2 regions of the Microbispora sp. NPDC046973 genome follow, and region 2 is predicted to be linked to the other one. Evidence: predicted binding sites of a transcription regulator. Region 2 holds the regulator's gene; the other holds the start of a gene.
What was found. The regulator HrcA, encoded in region 2, represses chaperone genes, less so after heat shock. The targets are predictions, from matches to a motif close to TTGGCACTCTCNNNNNGAGAGTGCCAA.
Positions count from the first base shown of each region.

Region 1: a site for HrcA is predicted at 2,871-2,897, ahead of ABZ860_RS27930 (FmdB family zinc ribbon protein). Genes of this name have one in related genera too.

Region 1 covers NZ_JBEYWQ010000017.1:118,285-126,288, forward strand. Annotated here, with positions in the region: gene ABZ860_RS27905 (D-alanyl-D-alanine carboxypeptidase family protein) at 1-2, shown strand, start outside; gene ABZ860_RS27910 (DUF1801 domain-containing protein) at 37-387, opposite strand; gene ABZ860_RS27915 (MarR family transcriptional regulator) at 508-960, shown strand; gene ABZ860_RS27920 (SAF domain-containing protein) at 988-1,647, opposite strand; gene ABZ860_RS27925 (S-methyl-5'-thioadenosine phosphorylase) at 1,660-2,466, opposite strand; gene ABZ860_RS27930 (FmdB family zinc ribbon protein) at 2,529-2,855, opposite strand; gene ABZ860_RS27935 (potassium/proton antiporter) at 3,010-4,515, opposite strand; gene ABZ860_RS27940 (5-formyltetrahydrofolate cyclo-ligase) at 4,549-5,115, opposite strand; gene galU (UTP--glucose-1-phosphate uridylyltransferase GalU) at 5,149-6,054, shown strand; gene glp (gephyrin-like molybdotransferase Glp) at 6,059-7,243, shown strand; gene moaC (cyclic pyranopterin monophosphate synthase MoaC) at 7,240-7,716, shown strand; gene ABZ860_RS27960 (MogA/MoaB family molybdenum cofactor biosynthesis protein) at 7,721-8,004, shown strand, end outside.
Region 2 covers NZ_JBEYWQ010000022.1:41,752-49,755, reverse strand. Annotated here, with positions in the region: gene hemW (radical SAM family heme chaperone HemW) at 1-719, shown strand, start outside; gene ABZ860_RS31660 (saccharopine dehydrogenase NADP-binding domain-containing protein) at 775-1,860, opposite strand; gene ABZ860_RS31655 (AraC family transcriptional regulator) at 1,967-2,902, shown strand; gene ABZ860_RS31650 (DUF3097 domain-containing protein) at 2,926-3,726, opposite strand; gene ABZ860_RS31645 (hypothetical protein) at 3,745-4,401, opposite strand; gene hrcA (heat-inducible transcriptional repressor HrcA) at 4,578-5,591, shown strand; gene dnaJ (molecular chaperone DnaJ) at 5,592-6,728, shown strand; gene ABZ860_RS31630 (16S rRNA (uracil(1498)-N(3))-methyltransferase) at 6,738-7,472, shown strand; gene ABZ860_RS31625 (lipase) at 7,476-8,004, opposite strand, start outside.

The sequences.
Region 1 (8,004 bases), on a different contig from region 2:
GACGGGTGCGCCCCCCGACGAGGAGTGCGGGTCGCGTCAGTGCGCGTCGAGGTGGACGGCCTGGCTGATGTAGTCGCGCAGCGCGGCCTCGTTCATCCCGTCCAACGTCTTGATCTTGACGTGGCGGGTCTTCTTGCCGACTCCTTCAAGAAGGCCGTGCGGGTCGGACATCTCGGCGCCCCGCTCGAAGGCGAAGGTGAGATGCGTCTTGCTCTGGCTGATGACGGCGAGGATCTTGTTGCCTCGCCAGGCGGGCGAGCCGTAGGTGAGACATTCGACGGCCTCGGGTGCCTGTTCGGCGACAAGGGCACGCAGAGCCGCCACGATCTCGCGGTACTTCGGGTCGAGCTTCGTCTCGACGTACGTGTCGATCTCGCTGCCGGTCATGGTCATGATCTCCTCGCCGTCTGTTCTCCTGGATGGGCTGTGCGTGTTCCGAGCACGACACTATAATCAAGATTAGTGATAGTCAATGATCGTGATTAATTCTGAAGAGAACGGTGGACGGTGAGGGTTCCAGACATCGGCATGCTGGCCGGCCAGTTGATGCGCGCTCTCCAGGAGGAGCTGTTCGAGACCCTCGCCGAGCAGGGGCACCCCGACGTGCGCCCGCGGCACGGGACGGTGCTGGCGTTCCTGGATCCAGAAGGCGTGCGCGCGACGGACCTCGCGGCCCGGTCGGGCCAGCACAAGCAGATCATCGGCACGATCCTCGACGAGCTCGTCAGGCTCGGCTACGTCACCCGTGAACCCGATCCCGCCGATCGCCGGGCCAAGCTCATCGTCCCCACCGAGCGTGGCATCGACGAGATCACCAAGGCGCGCGCCATTCTCGCCGCCATCGAGGAGCGGCACGAACAAGCCCTCGGCGCCGAGCGCTACGCCGGGTTCAAGGAGATGCTCCAGCAGGTCACGCGTGACCAGCGGGCCTGGCGGCAGGCCGGGGCGAGCACCGCCTGATCGGCGTCCCCGCCCGGACACGGCCGATCAGTGGGGACGGATGGTCACCGAGAGCCTGCCCTGCGCCTGGGCCTGGGCGAGCTCGGCCGCCTGGCCGAGGGTCGTGGCCAGCACGAGCAGCGCGCCGCCGTCCGTACGGCCCGATGGCCGGGCGATCACCCGCACCTCCTGGGCGACGGTCCGGGCCTGGAAAGGGCCGTCCTCCAAGGCCGCCAGGACGTCGATCACGTCTCCCGGCGACAGCAGGCGGGCGGCGTCGGGATCGGCGATCCTGACCGGCGTCGCGACCAACCCCGGCTCCGCGGCCGAAGCCCCCGCTTGCGCGGCCGGGCCGCCGCCGGCCGACCCGCCGGACGCTTGCCCGGTGAGGGTCTGGCGGAACAGGCCCGGGCCGAGCAGCCGTGCGTCGGTGAGGAGTTCGCCGCGGCGTAGCGGACCGGCGAGTGCGCGGCCCGTGACCGGGGCGCCCGGCGTGTACGCCCCGGCGGGCACCGTGTCGGGCGGGAGCCGCACGACCACCAGGTCGGAGGCGGCCAGGCGGCCGCCGGTGAGGTCGCGGGCGGCGGCGAGGACCTCCACCCCGTCAGGGGAACGGACGGCCAGCAGCACGCAGGCCACCGCGAGACCGGCGAGAACGGCGGCGATCGGACGGCGACGGCGCGCCGTCAGCCGCCTCAGATCACGCATGGCCATCTCACGTCAGGGGAGCTCGATCGGCAGCTTGATCCCGTCGAGGGCGTTGCCGCAGGGGCAGGGACGTTCCTGCGGCAGGGCCTCGACGACCTGCGCGACCAGAGTGCGCATCCGCTCCACGTTGGCGGCGAAGAAGGCCAGGACCTCTTCGTGGGTGACCCCCTCGCCGGCCTCCACACCGGCGTCGTGGTCGGTCACGAGGGCGAGCGTCGTGTAGCAGAGGGCGAGTTCGCGGGCGAGCACGGCCTCGGGGTGCCCGGTCATGCCGATGATCGACCAGCCCGCCCCCGCGAACCACTTCGACTCGGCCCGGGTGGAGAACCGGGGACCCTCCACCACGACCAGGGTGCCGCCGTCGACCGTGTCCCAGCCCGTCTCGTGCGCCGTGGCCACGGCGGCCGCCCGGCCGGAGGGGCAGTAGGGGTCGGAGAACGACACGTGAACGGCCCCGCCCGTGTCGTAGTAGGTCTGCTCACGGCCCTGTGTGCGGTCCACGAGCTGGTCGGGGATCACGAGAGCGCCCGGGCCGATCTCCGGGCGCAGGGACCCGACCGCGCTGGGCGCGAGCACCTGGCGGACGCCGAGGGACCGCAGGGCCCACATGTTCGCCCGATAGGGGATGCGGTGGGGAGGGAAGGTGTGGCCGCGGCCGTGCCGTGGGACGAACGCGACGGTCCGCTCGCCGATGCGGCCCACGGTGATCGAGTCACTCGGCGGGCCGTACGGCGTCGTCACGTCGATCTCTTCGGCGTCCTCCAGCAGGGAGTAGAACCCCGAACCGCCGATGACCCCGATGTCTGCGCGATTGACCATGGGCCGACACTAGCGAACGGCGCCGCACACCCGCCGCGCCCCGTCGGCCCCTGTGGATAACCTCAGGCGGCGGCGGTGGAGCCGGACGACGACGTGCTCGAGGAGGAGGTGCTCGACGAGCTCGTGGAGGTCGCGGGCTCCTTCTTGCCCGAGTCGCCCGACGACTTCGCGGACGACGTCGTCGTGGTGGACGTGGTCGTCGACGAGCTCGACGAACGGCTGTCGGTCCGGTAGAAGCCGGAGCCCTTGAACACGATGCCAACGGCGGAGAAGACCTTGCGCAGCTTGCCCTGGCAGGCCGGGCACTCCGTGAGCGGGTCGTCAGAGAACTTCTGGACGGCCTCCAGCTGCTCACCGCAAGCGGTACAGGCGTACTGGTAGGTAGGCACTCGCTCCTCCTGAGACTGGCACTCGACCGGGTCGATTGCTAATGGTAGGCAATCAACAAGCCCAAACGCCACTCCAGCCCGGTTTATTGCCCCGCGCCGTCCCATTCGCACGCACCGCGATCCGCTCACGCGAAGCAACCCCGGGCGACGGAGGTCAGCCGCCGCGTTCGCCGTACCAGCCGGCGAGCTTGCCGCGGCGGCTGACGGCACGCAGGCGGCGTTCGACCGTCTCCCGCTGCGCGGCCGTGGTGACCACGAGAATCTGGTCACCGGCCAGGAGCCGGGTCGTCTGCGTGGGCACGAACGACTGCCCCTTCCGCACCACGAGCGTGACCATGGTGTTCGCGGGCAGTCGGAGCTCGAAGATCTCCACGCCGTGCATGAGCGAGCCGGGCGGAATGCGGATCTGCAGCAGGTCGGCGTTCAGCTCCTCCAGCGGTGCGGCCTCCACGTCGAGGTCGCGGGCCTCGCCCTCCGCCGCCAGGCCGAGCCGCCTGGCGAGGTACGGCAACGTGGGCCCCTGCAGGATCGTGAACACGACGACGATGATGAACACGTCGTTGAACAGGCCCTTCGCCCCCGGCAGGCCGGCGGCCCAGGGGATCGCGGCCAGCACGATGGGGACCGCGCCGCGCAGTCCGGCCCACGACAGGAACACCTGCTCGCGCCACGACAGGGAGCCGAGCCGCAGGAGCCGCACCACCACGCCGGAAACCAGGACCGACGCCGGGCGGGCGAGCAGGACCAGCAGCAGGCCCGACACCAGGGCCGGGACGATCACGCTGGGCAGCTCGCGCGGGTCCGCGAGCATGCCGAGCATCACGAACAGCCCGATCTGGGCGAGCCAGGCGGCGCCCTCGGCGAATCCGCGAGTGGCGGCGCGGTGGGGGAGACGGGCGTTGCCCAGGATCAGCGTCGTCAGGTAGACCGCGAGAAAGCCGCTGCCGTGCAGCAGCGCGGCCCCGCTGTAGGTGACGAACGCCAGCGCCAGGACCGCGATCGGGTAGAGGCCGGAGGCGGGCAGCGCGACCCGGCGCAGCGCGTACGCGCCTGCGGGGCCGACCGCGAGCCCGACGGCCGCGCCGATGGCCAGTTCGGCGACCGTCTCCAGCGCGACGGACGGCAGGGAGAGCGTCCGGGACGCGCCCGCGCTCAGCATCATCACCAGGATGACCGTGGGGGCGTCGTTGAAGCCCGACTCCGCCTCCAGGATCCCGGCGAGCCGGGGCGGCAGCGGCAGCCGCCGTAGCACGGAGAACACGGCCGCCGCGTCGGTCGACGCCAGGAACGCGCCGAGCAGCAGCGCCATCCGCCACTCCATGCCGAGCAGGGCCGCGACGGTCGCCGCCAGCACGATGACGCTGATCGCGATGCCCACCGTGGCGAGCACGAGCGCGGTCGGCACGGCGTCGCGTACGTGGGTCCAGTTGGTGGTGAGACCGCCTTCGGCCAGGATCACGGCGAGCGCGACCAGGCCGAGCTGCTGGGCCGTCTGGGCGTTGTCGAAGTTGATGCCGACGATGCCGCCCTCGCCGAGCAGCAAGCCGAGGCCGAGGTAGATGAGGAGCGCGGGAAGGCCGGTGCGGTGCGCGATCCGAACGGACGCGATGGCCGCGATGACGACGGCGGCGGACAGGAGCAGCCAGACGTTCAGACCCATCCGCTCCCTTCGCCGTCTCTTAGGCCAATCTTGTCACATCTGTACCAATCGGCTGATTCCGCTCGGGAGGGCGGCGAAGCGTACGCGCTGGTCGTGGGGCTCCGCGGGAACTCCTTCGATCAGCTCGCCCTCGTGCAGGAGCGCCACCGTCGGCACGTTCGGCCCGACGCGGGCGAGCGCCCGGTCGTAGAAGCCGCCGCCGCGGCCGAGCCGTACGCCGGTGACCCGGTCCACGGCCAGGGCCGGCGCGATGACCAGCGCGGCGGTCCGGATCGCGTCGACGCCGCGCCGGACGTCCACCGGCTCCATGATCCCGTTCGGGCCGGGGGCCAGCGAGTCGGGGCCGTCGTACACCGCCCAGTCGAGCTCGCCGTCCGGGCGCTGCACCGGCAGGATCACCGTGGCGCCGTGCTTCCACAGGGCCAGGATCAGCCCCTGCGTGGACGGCTCGGTGCCGGTCGACCAGTAGCAGGCCACCAGCCCCGCCATCTGCACCCACGGCTGGTCGAGAAGTAACTCCCTGACGGCCGCCGACGACTCGCGCAGCGTCCCGGGGTCCAGTTCCGACCGGCCGCGCAGGATACGCCGACGCAGGTTCATCTTGTCCAAAGACTGCTCCGTTAGTGTCTACTCATGGCTGACTTCGATCCCGTGACCAAAGCCGTCGTGCCCGCCGCGGGTCTCGGCACCCGATTCCTTCCCGCGACGAAGGCGACCCCCAAGGAGATGCTGCCCATCGTCGACAAGCCGGCCATCCAGTACGTGGTGGAGGAGGCCGTCTCCGCCGGGCTGCTCGACGTCCTCATGGTGACCGGCCGCAACAAGCGCTCGATCGAGGACCACTTCGACGTAGCGTACGAGTTGGAGGACGCTCTTCGCGCCAAGGGCGACGAGGAGCGGCTCAACCAGGTGAAGGAGCCCGTCGACCTCGCCACCATGCACTACGTGCGGCAGGGCGAGCCCAAGGGCCTCGGCCACGCCGTCCTGTGCGCCAAGCAGCACGTCGGCCACGAGCCGTTCGCCTGCCTGCTCGGCGACGACATCATCGACCCCCGCGACCCGCTGCTCAAGCGCATGATCGAGGTGCGCGCGACCTACGGCGGCAGCGTCGTCGCGCTGATGGAGGTGCCGCGCGAGCAGGTCTCCCTGTACGGCGCCGCCGCCATCGAGCCGACCGACGAGGACGACGTCGTCCGCGTCACCGACCTCGTGGAGAAGCCCCCGGCCGACGAGGCGCCCTCCAACTGGGCCATCATCGGCCGCTATGTGATCGACCCCGCCGTGTTCGACGTGCTGGAGCGCACCCCGCCCGGGCGCGGTGGCGAGATCCAGCTCACCGACGCCCTGCGCACCCTGGCCTCGCTGGGCCCGGAGGAGGGCGGTCCGGTGCACGGCGTGCTGTTCCGCGGCCGTCGCTACGACACCGGCAACAAGCTCGAGTATCTGCAGACCGTGGTGCAGTTCGCCGCGAACCGGGACGACCTCGCCCCCGAGTTCCTGCCCTGGCTGCGGGAGTTCCTGAACAAGTCCGGACAGTGAGCCGATGAAGCCCGTCGACCGCCATCTCGCCGACATCCTCGCGGCGGTGCGACCGCTCGCACCGCTCGAGGTCGAGATCGAGGCCGCCCTCGGCGCCGTGCTGGCCGAGGACGTCGCCTCGCCCGTCCCGCTGCCGCCGTTCGACAACTCGGCGATGGACGGCTACGCCGTACGGGCCGAGGACGTGGCCGCCGCGCCCGTCACGCTGCCCGTGATCGGGGACGTGGCGGCGGGGGACGGCGGGCTGAACGCCCTCGGCCCCGGCCTGGTCACCCGCATCATGACCGGGGCGCCCCTGCCCGCCGGCGCCGACGCCGTCGTCCCGGTGGAGTGGACCGACGGCGGCACCGCCCGCGTACGGATCGACAGGCCGGCGCCGTCCGGCAACGCGATCCGGCGGGCGGGCGAGGACGTGCGGGCGGGCGACGTGGTGCTCCGCGAGGGCGCCAGGATCGGGCCCGCCCAGGTCGGGATACTCGCCGGGGTCGGCCGGCGCCGGGTGCTGGTGCGGCCCCGGCCGAGGGTGGTCGTGCTGTCCACGGGTGCCGAGCTCGCCGAGCCAGGCACCCCGCTGGGCGCGGGCCGCATCTGGGAGTCCAACAGCTTCATGCTCGCCGCGGCCGTACGCGAGGCCGGGGCGGAGGGGTTCCGGGCCGGTTCCGTGACCGACGACCCCAAGGAGTTCATGGACACCCTGGACGCCCAGCTCCTGCGGGCCGACGCCGTGATCACCAGCGGTGGCGTCTCGATGGGGGCGTACGAGCCGGTCAAGGAGGCCCTGTCCCCGCTGGGGACGGTGACCTTCGAGAAGGTCGCCATGCAGCCGGGCATGCCGCAGGGCTTCGGCGTCGTGGGGCCCGACCGCGTGCCGATCTTCACGCTGCCGGGAAACCCGGTCTCGTCGTTCGTGTCGTTCGTGCTCTTCGTCAAGCCGGCCCTGCGGGCGATGCAGGGCCTGCCGGCCGGGCCGCCCCCGGCCGTACGGGCGACCACGACCGCGCCGCTGCGCTCTCCGGCGGGGAAGCGGTCGTACCTGCGGGCCGTGCTGGCCGGGGAGACTGTGGCGCCGGTGACCCGGCAGGGCTCGCACCAGCTCGCGGCGCTGGCCGGGGCGAACGCGCTGATCGTGGTGCCGGAAGACGTGACCTCGCTGCCCGAGGGCGCCGAGGTGGAGGTGATACCGCTATGAAGCTGACTCACGTGGACGAGTCGGGCGCCGCACGGATGGTGGACGTCTCCGAGAAGGACGTCAGCGCCCGCACCTCCGTCGCGACCGGCCGGGTGCTGCTGTCGCCGGAGGCGGTGGCCGTGCTCCGCGCGGGGGACGTGCCCAAGGGCGACGCGCTCGGCGTGGCGCGGATCGCCGGGATCATGGGCGCCAAGCGCACCCCCGACCTCGTGCCGCTGTGCCACCCGATCGCCCTGACCGGCGTGAAGGTCGACCTGGCCGTGGTGGACGAGGGCGTGGAGATCACCGCCCGGGTCCGTACGGCCGACAGGACGGGCGTCGAGATGGAGGCGCTCACGGCCGTCACCGTCGCGGCGCTCGCGCTGGTGGACATGGTCAAGGCGGTGGACCCGGCGGCGGTGATCACCGATGTCCGGGTCGAAGAGAAGACGGGCGGCAAGACGGGCCACTGGACGCGGTCCGGACAGGAGTGAGGGCGTGCGCGCTTTGGTGGTGACGGTGTCCAACAGGGCGTCCGCGGGCGTCTACGAGGACCGCTCCGGGCCCCTGCTGGCCTCCCTCCTGAAGGAGGCGGGCTGCGACCAGGTGGACGGGCCCCGCGTGGTCCCCGACGGGGACGCCGTCGAGGCCGCGCTGCGCGAGGGCGTCGCCGCGGGCTACGACGTGATCGTCACCACGGGCGGCACCGGGGTGACGCCTCTCGACCTCACCCCGGAGATGACCCGCCGGGTGCTGGACCGGGAGATCCCCGGCATCGCCGA
Region 2 (8,004 bases):
ACACCCCCGGCCGGCCCGCCGAGGCCGTACGGGAGGCTCGCGAGGCCGGGTTCGAGCATGTCAACCTCGACCTGATCTACGGCACGCCGGGGGAGAGCGACGACGACTGGCGGGCCTCCCTGGAAGCCGCGCTGGCCGCCGGGCCCGACCACGTCTCGGCGTACTCCCTGATCGTCGAGGACGGCACCCGGCTCGCCGCCAGGATCCGGCGCGGCGAGCTGCCGATGCCGGACGACGACGTGGCGGCCGACCGCTACCTCATCGCCGAGGAGATGCTGACGGCCGCGGGCCTGAGCTGGTACGAGATCTCCAACTGGGCGGCGGGCGACGAGGCGCGCTGCCGCCACAACCTGCTGTACTGGACCGGCGGCGACTGGTGGGGGGCCGGGCCGGGGGCGCACAGCCACGTCGGCGGCACCCGCTGGTGGAACGTCAAGCACCCCGCGGCGTACGCCGCCCGCCTGGCGGCCGGGACCTCGCCCGCGCACGCCCGTGAGGTGCTGGCGGCGGAGGGCAGGGCCGTGGAGCGGGTCATGCTGGAGCTGCGCCTCGCCTCGGGCTTCCCGCTCGCCGATCTCGACCCCCAGGCGCGTACGGCGTGCGCGCGGGCGCTGGCGGACGGGCTGCTGGAGACGGAGGCGTTCAAGGCGGGCCTGGCCGTGCTCACGCTGCGCGGCAGGCTGCTCGCCGACGCCGTGGTGCGGGACCTCACGCCTTAGTGCCCGCGAACCGGCCGATCGCGGATGTGCGACCGAGCAGCTCGACACCCATGGGTCAGTTGCCTGCCGTCCGCTCCTCGCCTTCCTGGATGGTCCAGTGCACGTTGTGGGGCAGGAGGGAGCGCAGGAAGGCGGCGGGGTCGTAGGCCTGGGCGGGAGCGAGCACTCCGGGCTTGGCCGAGCCGGCGACCAGGCGGCGGACGCTCTCGACGGCGATCACCGCGGTGGTGCCGTAGGTGTCCGGGCCTTCCACCACGCCGCGGGCTCGGCGGCCGTCGAGCGCGACGGCGTCGATCAGGTAGGTGAAGCGCTGAGTGGCGCGGGCCTGCTCGTCGGGCCCCTCGGGCAGGCCCGCGATGATCGACGGGTCGATCGGAACGCTCAGCCGGGCGGCGAGCGCGGCCTCGGCCAGCCCTTCGACATGCCGGACCCGAACGTGGCGGGGGATGGTCACGACCTCCGACAGGGGAAACCTCGCCACCGGAACCGCCTGCGCGCTCCCGGGCAGGATGATCGAGGTCTTCCGCGCGGGGAGGCCTGCCCGCCAGTCGCCGTCGTCATAGACCAGGCCCCCGGCCTTGATGATGTCGATGCTTTCGATCAGCGAGCGGAGTGATCCACGGGATGGTCCGCCGCCGCCGGTGATGAGGTGGACGCTGGTGATCTCCTCCAGCGGTCCCAGACGTTCGGCGAGAAGGGCCGCGATCAGATCTCCCGGAACGCACGCGTCGTTCGCGGCGGGCACCACAGTGACCCCGGCGGCCTGCGCCCGCGCCCCGAAGGTGTCGAAGACGGCCTTGATGTAGGGCTGCTCGCCGGCGGTGTCGACGTAGTGGCGGCTCGCGGCGATCGCGGCCCGGACGACCGCGGCCCCGGTCGGGGTGAAGGGACCGGCGCAGTTGACGACCGCGTCGGCCGCGCGGAAGGCGGCGACCAGGGCGTCATGGTCGTCGGCAGGGGCCACCCGTATGTCCGGGCCGGCCAGCCGTATGTCCGGATTGGACAGGGCGACCGTGGCGGCGGCGTGCCGCAGGCGCGCGGCATCGCGGCCGACGAGCACGACGTTCAGGCCGCGCCGGACGGCCTCGGTCAGGACAAGCCTGCCTTGGTAACCGTTCGCGCCATAGACGGCGATCTTCACCTGAAACTCCCTTGGGCGGATCATCGCTGGTTCGCACCACCGTAGGTATCGCAAGCGAGACGTCCAATACGTTGAACGCGCACGGGTTTGCTTTATCGTCTTATCCGTGGATGTCCTGTCCGACGTGATCACCACCATGCGCACCGGCCGGCCGCACTCGGCCCGCGTCGACCGCAGCGTCCCGTTCGGCCGCAGGTTCCCCTCGAGCGACGCAGCGGGATTTCACGTGGTCCTGCAGGGCGCTGCCTGGCTGATCCCGGACGAGGGTGATCCCGTCCCCCTCGGGCCGGGAGATGTGGTGTTCCTGCCTCGTGGTGTCGGGCACGCACTGGCCGACAGCCTCTCCACCCCGCTTGCCGGCGCGCCGGTGCCGCCGGCGGAACCGCCGTCCCATGCGCAGGAGGCCCGTGCGCCGGGCAGCGCCCCGGACACGGTCATGCTGTGCGGGGCCTACCTGCTCGACCGCTCACGCACGCATCCACTCCTGCAAGAGCTGCCCGACGTCGTCCATCTGCCGGCCCGGGTCGGCAGCCGCCCGCACCTGCGCGCGGCACTCGATCTCCTCGGCGGAGAGCTGGAAAGCGACCGTCCGGGCAGTGACGCCATGGTGCCCGCACTGCTGGACGTGCTCCTCCTGCACATCCTTCGTGCCTGGTTCGACGAGCGCAAGGACACCCCCACCGGCTGGAGCGCCGCCTTGAACGACCCGCCCGTCGCGGCCGCCCTGCGGGCCATGCACGGCGAGCCGCAACGGCAGTGGAGCGTCCAGGAGCTGGCCAGGCATGCGGGGCTGTCACGGGCGGCCTTCGCCCGGCGATTCACCACGCTGGTCGGCCGGCCGCCGCTGGCCTACCTCACATGGTGGCGCATGACCATCGCCGCGAGGCTCCTGCGTGCCTCCGACGTGCCCGCGAACGCGGTGGCGGGCAAGGTGGGCTACACCTCTGAGTACGCGTTCGCCCACGCCTTCAAACGCGCCTACGGCCGGCCTCCGGGGGCGTACCGCAGGCAGGGCCCTCACCATCAGGCGCCCGCACGGTGACAGGGACCCCCGTCCAGGGGCGCTCAGGCCGTGACGAAGTCGATCAGTTCTTCCACGCGGCCGAGCAGCTCGGGCTCAAGGTCGGCGTAGGTCGTGACCCGGCCCAGGATGTGCCGCCACGCCTCCTGGGGGTCCATCCGCCAGCCGAGGGCCGCGATCACGCCCTCCTTCCAGGGCACGCCGCGCGGCACGTCCGGCCAGGCGGGGATGCCGAGCGCCCGGGGCTTGACCGCCTGCCAGATGTCCACGAACGGATGCCCGACCACGAGCACGTCGTCGCCGGACACCCGGGCGGCGATGCGGCTCTCCTTGGAGCCGGGCACCAGGTGGTCGACGAGCACGCCGAGCCGCCTGCCCGGTTCGGGGGCGAACTCCTCGACGATGGCCGGGAGGTCGTCCACACCCTCCAGGTATTCGACGACGACCCCCTCCACCCGCAGGTCGTGTCCCCAGATCTTCTCCACCAGCGAGGCGTCGTGGACGCCCTCGACGTAGATGCGGCTCTCCCTGGCGACCTGCGCGCGCAGGCCCTCGACCGCGATCGACCCCGAGGCGCTCCGCAGCGGCCCCTTCGGGCCGCCCTGGGGACGCACCAGCGTCACCGGTTTGCCTTCGAGGAGGAATCCGGCGGGCGTCAGCGGGAACACCCGCCGCCTGCCGAACCGGTCCTCCAGCGTCACGGCCTCCTTGTCGCAGGCCACCACGGCGCCGCAGAAGCGGCCCTCGGCGTCCTCGACCACGAGGTCGGGCTCGGCCGGGATCTCGGGGATCTGCCCCCGCCGTGGCCGCCGCCAGTCTCCGGAAAGCACGTCCCGCCCGTACATGCGGGGAACGCTAGCAAATCACGCCATGCGACGGCGGGCCGCGGAGCGGCGCGCGAGCACGACGATCGTCACGATCAGCGCGGCCAGGAAACCGACGGTGGGCAGCGCCAGCAGCGCGACGGCGCCGCCCACCAGCATGCCGCCGGTGAGCTGCTTGCCGACGCCGAACCGCGCCCCGTCGCCCTCGCAGGCGAGCGGGTAGGTGCCCGCCTCCGGGACGCCGGCCTCGAATAGCAGCTCCCAGGTCGTGCCGTTCAGCGTGACGGTCTGGGAGACGGCCGGCCGGGTCAGCCGCACCCGCGCGTCGGCGCCGTCGCCGAGCCGGCACCTGACGTCGGTGGGCTGGTCGACGGCCGCGTAGATCGCCGGCTTGTCCGCGGGGTCGAGCGCGACGTTCACCGACTGCCCGCCGGAGAAGATCGTGGCGGGCGCGGCGTCGCCGAGCGTGGCGAACAGGCCACCGGCGAACCCGCCGACGCCCGCCACCAGCAGGACGACGAAGAGCGCCCAGGAAAGGAAGATCCACAGCAGCCGGGGCCGGATCGGCCGGGTACCGGCGTACGGCGGGGGAAAGGGGTGCGGCATCCGCAAGGTCGCGCCGGGCGGCGCCGGGGGCATCGGACGGGGCACCCGCACGGTCACGCCGGCCGGCGCGGAGGTCTGGTTCTCGTGCATGGGGTGAAGAGTCGACCATGCGGCTTGCGGTCGATTTGCAGCTCGCTTGTCCTGGTGCCCTGCGCCGTCTTGGTGCCCTCTGCGTTATCGCACCACGTGGGGTGGTAGCCGTACACTTGGCACTCGGGAACACAGAGTGCCAGAGTCGGTGTTTCCAGGCACAGGGAGGTGACACATTGCTCGACGACCGCAAGCTCGCCGTCCTGCGCGCCATCGTCGAGGACTACGTGTCCACCAACGAGCCGGTGGGGTCCAAGGCCCTGGCGGACAGGCACAACCTCGGCGTCTCCCCGGCGACGATCCGCAACGACATGGCGGCGCTTGAGGAGCAGGGATACATCACCCAGCCGCACACCAGTGCCGGAAGGGTGCCGACGGACAAGGGATACCGCCTGTTCGTCGACCGGCTGTCGCAGATCAAGCCGCTGTCGAGCGCGGAGCGCAGGGCCATCGAGACCTTCCTCGCCGGGGCCGTGGACCTCGACGAGATCGTCATGCGCACGGTGCGGCTGCTCGCGCAGCTCACCCGGCAGGTAGCGGTGGTGCAGTACCCTTCGCTCACCAGGTCGTCGGTGCGCCATGTGGAGATCGTCCCGCTCGCGGAGCGCCGGGTCATGCTGGTGCTGATCACGAACACCGGGCGGGTCGAGCAGCGTGTGGTCGACCTGCCGGAGGCCATCGCCGACGACCGGGTCGCGAACCTGCGGGCCGTGCTCAACGCGTGCCTGGACGGCTGCGGCCTGTCCCAGGTGCCGGAGACCGTGGCCGACGTTCCCGAACGCCTGCCTCCCGAGGACAGGCCGGTGGCGGCCACGATCCTTTCCGTGCTGCTCGAGACGCTCGTGGAGCGGCACGAGGAGAAGATCGTCTTCGGCGGTACGGCCAACCTGGCCGCCGCCGACTTCAGCATCGGCCTGCGGGACGTGCTGGAGGCGCTGGAGGAGCAGGTCGTCCTCATCCGCCTGCTGGGGGAGACCGGCGGGCTGTCCGAACTGACCGTCCGCATCGGATCCGAGAACCCCTACAGCGGGCTGCGCGGCACCTCTATCGTGGCCGCGGGATACGGTTCGGGCGACAGAGAACTGGCCCGGCTCGGAGTGCTGGGCCCGACACGAATGGACTATCCGGTGACGATGGGTGCGGTGCGCGCGGTGGCGCGTTACGTCGGCCAGATCCTGGCGGGGTCATAAGTGTCCAACGACTACTACGCGACCCTTGGCGTACGGCGCGACGCCAGCCAGGAAGAGATCAAGAAGGCGTACCGCCGTCTCGCCCGCGAGTTGCATCCGGACGTCAACCCCGATCCGGAGACCCAGGAGCGGTTCAAGGAGATCAACCAGGCGTACGAGGTGCTGTCCGACGCGGGCAAGCGCCGCATGTACGACATGGGCGCCGATCCGTTCGGCGGTGCCGCCGCGGGGGCCGGGGCCGGCGGCTTCGGCGCGGGCTTCCCGTTCAGCGACATCATGGACGCCTTCTTCGGCTCGGCGGGCGCCGCGCGGGGGCCCCGCTCCCGCGCCCGCCGGGGCCGGAACGCCACCATCAGGGTCGAGCTCGACCTGTCTGAGGCGGCCTTCGGCACGACCCGCGAGATCGTGGTCGACACCGCCGTGGTCTGCGAGGTCTGCCAGGGCTCCGGGGCGGCGGCCGGCACCCACCCCGACACCTGCGACATGTGCCACGGGCGCGGCGAGGTCTCGCAGGTGACCCGTTCGTTCCTCGGCCAGGTCATGACCTCCCGTCCCTGCCCCCAGTGCGGCGGGTACGGCAGCGTCATCCGGCACCCCTGCATGGAGTGCTCGGGCGAGGGACGGGTCAGGACCCGGCGCACGATCAAGGTCAGGATCCCGGCCGGCGTCGAGGACGGCACGCACATCCAGCTCGCCGGCGAGGGCGAGGTCGGCCCCGGGGGCGGGCCTCCCGGCGACCTGTTCCTGGAGATCGTCGAGCGACCGCACCAGATCTTCGAGCGGCGCGGCGACGACCTGCACTGTACGGTCCACATCCCGATGACCGCGGCCGCGCTCGGCACCTCGATCACGATCGAGACCCTCGACGGAGCCGAGGAGATCGACGTGCGGCCCGGCACCCAGGCCGGCCAGGTCATCCCCCTGTACGGCAAGGGCGTCCAGCGGCTCAACGAGACCGGCAGGGGCGACCTGCTGATCCACGTGAACGTCGAGACGCCGACCAAGCTCGACCCGCAGCAGGAGGAGCTGCTGCGGGAGCTGTCGAAGCTGCGCGGGGAGGAGCGGCCGCCCGGCAAGTTCTCCCCGGGCCAGCAGGGCTTCTTCTCCCGCCTGCGGGACGCCTTCAACGGCCGCTGAGCTGATCGCATGAGTGTTCCCGTGTTCCTGTCGGACGCGGCCGGCCAGGCGGTGGACACGATCGTCCTCGACGGGCCGGAGGGGCGGCACGCCGCCGCCGTACGCCGCCTGCGGCCGGGGGAGCGGATCGACCTGACCGACGGCGCGGGGCGGGTGGCCGAGTGCACGGTCACGGCGGCGGGCAAGGACTCGCTGACCGCCGAGGTGCTGCGCCGGTTCGAGGTCCCGCCGCCCCGGCCGAGGCTGGTGGTCGTCCAGGGCCTGCCCAAGGGCGACCGGGGCGAGCTCGCGGTCGAGATGATGACCGAGGCCGGGGTCGACGTGATCGTCCCCTGGGCCGCCTCCCGTTGCGTGACCCAGTGGAAGGGCGACCGGGCCGCCAAGGCGCTCGCCCGCTGGCGCGGCACGGCCCGAGAGGCGGCCAAGCAGGCCCGGCGCTTTCACCTGCCCGAGGTGACCGAGCAGGCCACGACCGCGGCGGTCGGCTCGCTCGTCTCGGCGGCGGCGCTCGCGGTCGTGCTGCACGAGGAGGCCGCCGAGCCGCTGAGCCGCCTGCCCCTGCCGGAGGAGCCGGGCGACATCGTGATGGTCGTCGGCCCGGAGGGCGGCGTCACCGAGGAGGAGATCGCCGCGTTGCGGGCCGCGGGAGCCACGCCGGCCCTGCTGGGGCCGACGGTGCTGCGCACCTCGACGGCGGGCGTGGCCGCGGCGGCCGTCCTGCTGTCCCGCTGCGGCCGCTGGTGAGGACTAGCCGAGGAAGCTCACCTCGGGGAACGCGGGTCTCGGCCCGTCGAACAGGGGAGTCTCGCGGCCCTTCAGATGCAGGTCGAGGAACGCGGCCACGTAGGCACGCTGGGCGGTGACCGAACGGACCGGGTCGACGGTGCCGACGATCTCGGACGGCGTGCCCAGGCGATCGGAGATCCGCGGGACCAGCGCCTGCAGGTCGGAGAAGGAGTAGTGCCGCGCGCCGGCGAGCCGCAGGTCGCGCTTCCAGCCCCGGCGCTGCTTCCTGAACGTCTCCCAGGAGGGGTCGTCCCGCTCGTCGGCGGCCAGCTGGAGGAACGGGCCGTCGAGGCCGCGCTCGGCCACCTCGCCCAGCAGCGAGCCGTCGAGGTTCACTCCCGCCTTGACCCGGTGGTCGGCGTACATCAGGCCCGCCGTCGCCGCGCCGCCCATCGAGAAGCCCACGGCCCCCACGCGAGTGGTGTCCAGCGCCTTGTACAGCCAGGTGGGCAGCCCGCCGTGCCTGGTGCTGATCACGTCGAGGACGAAG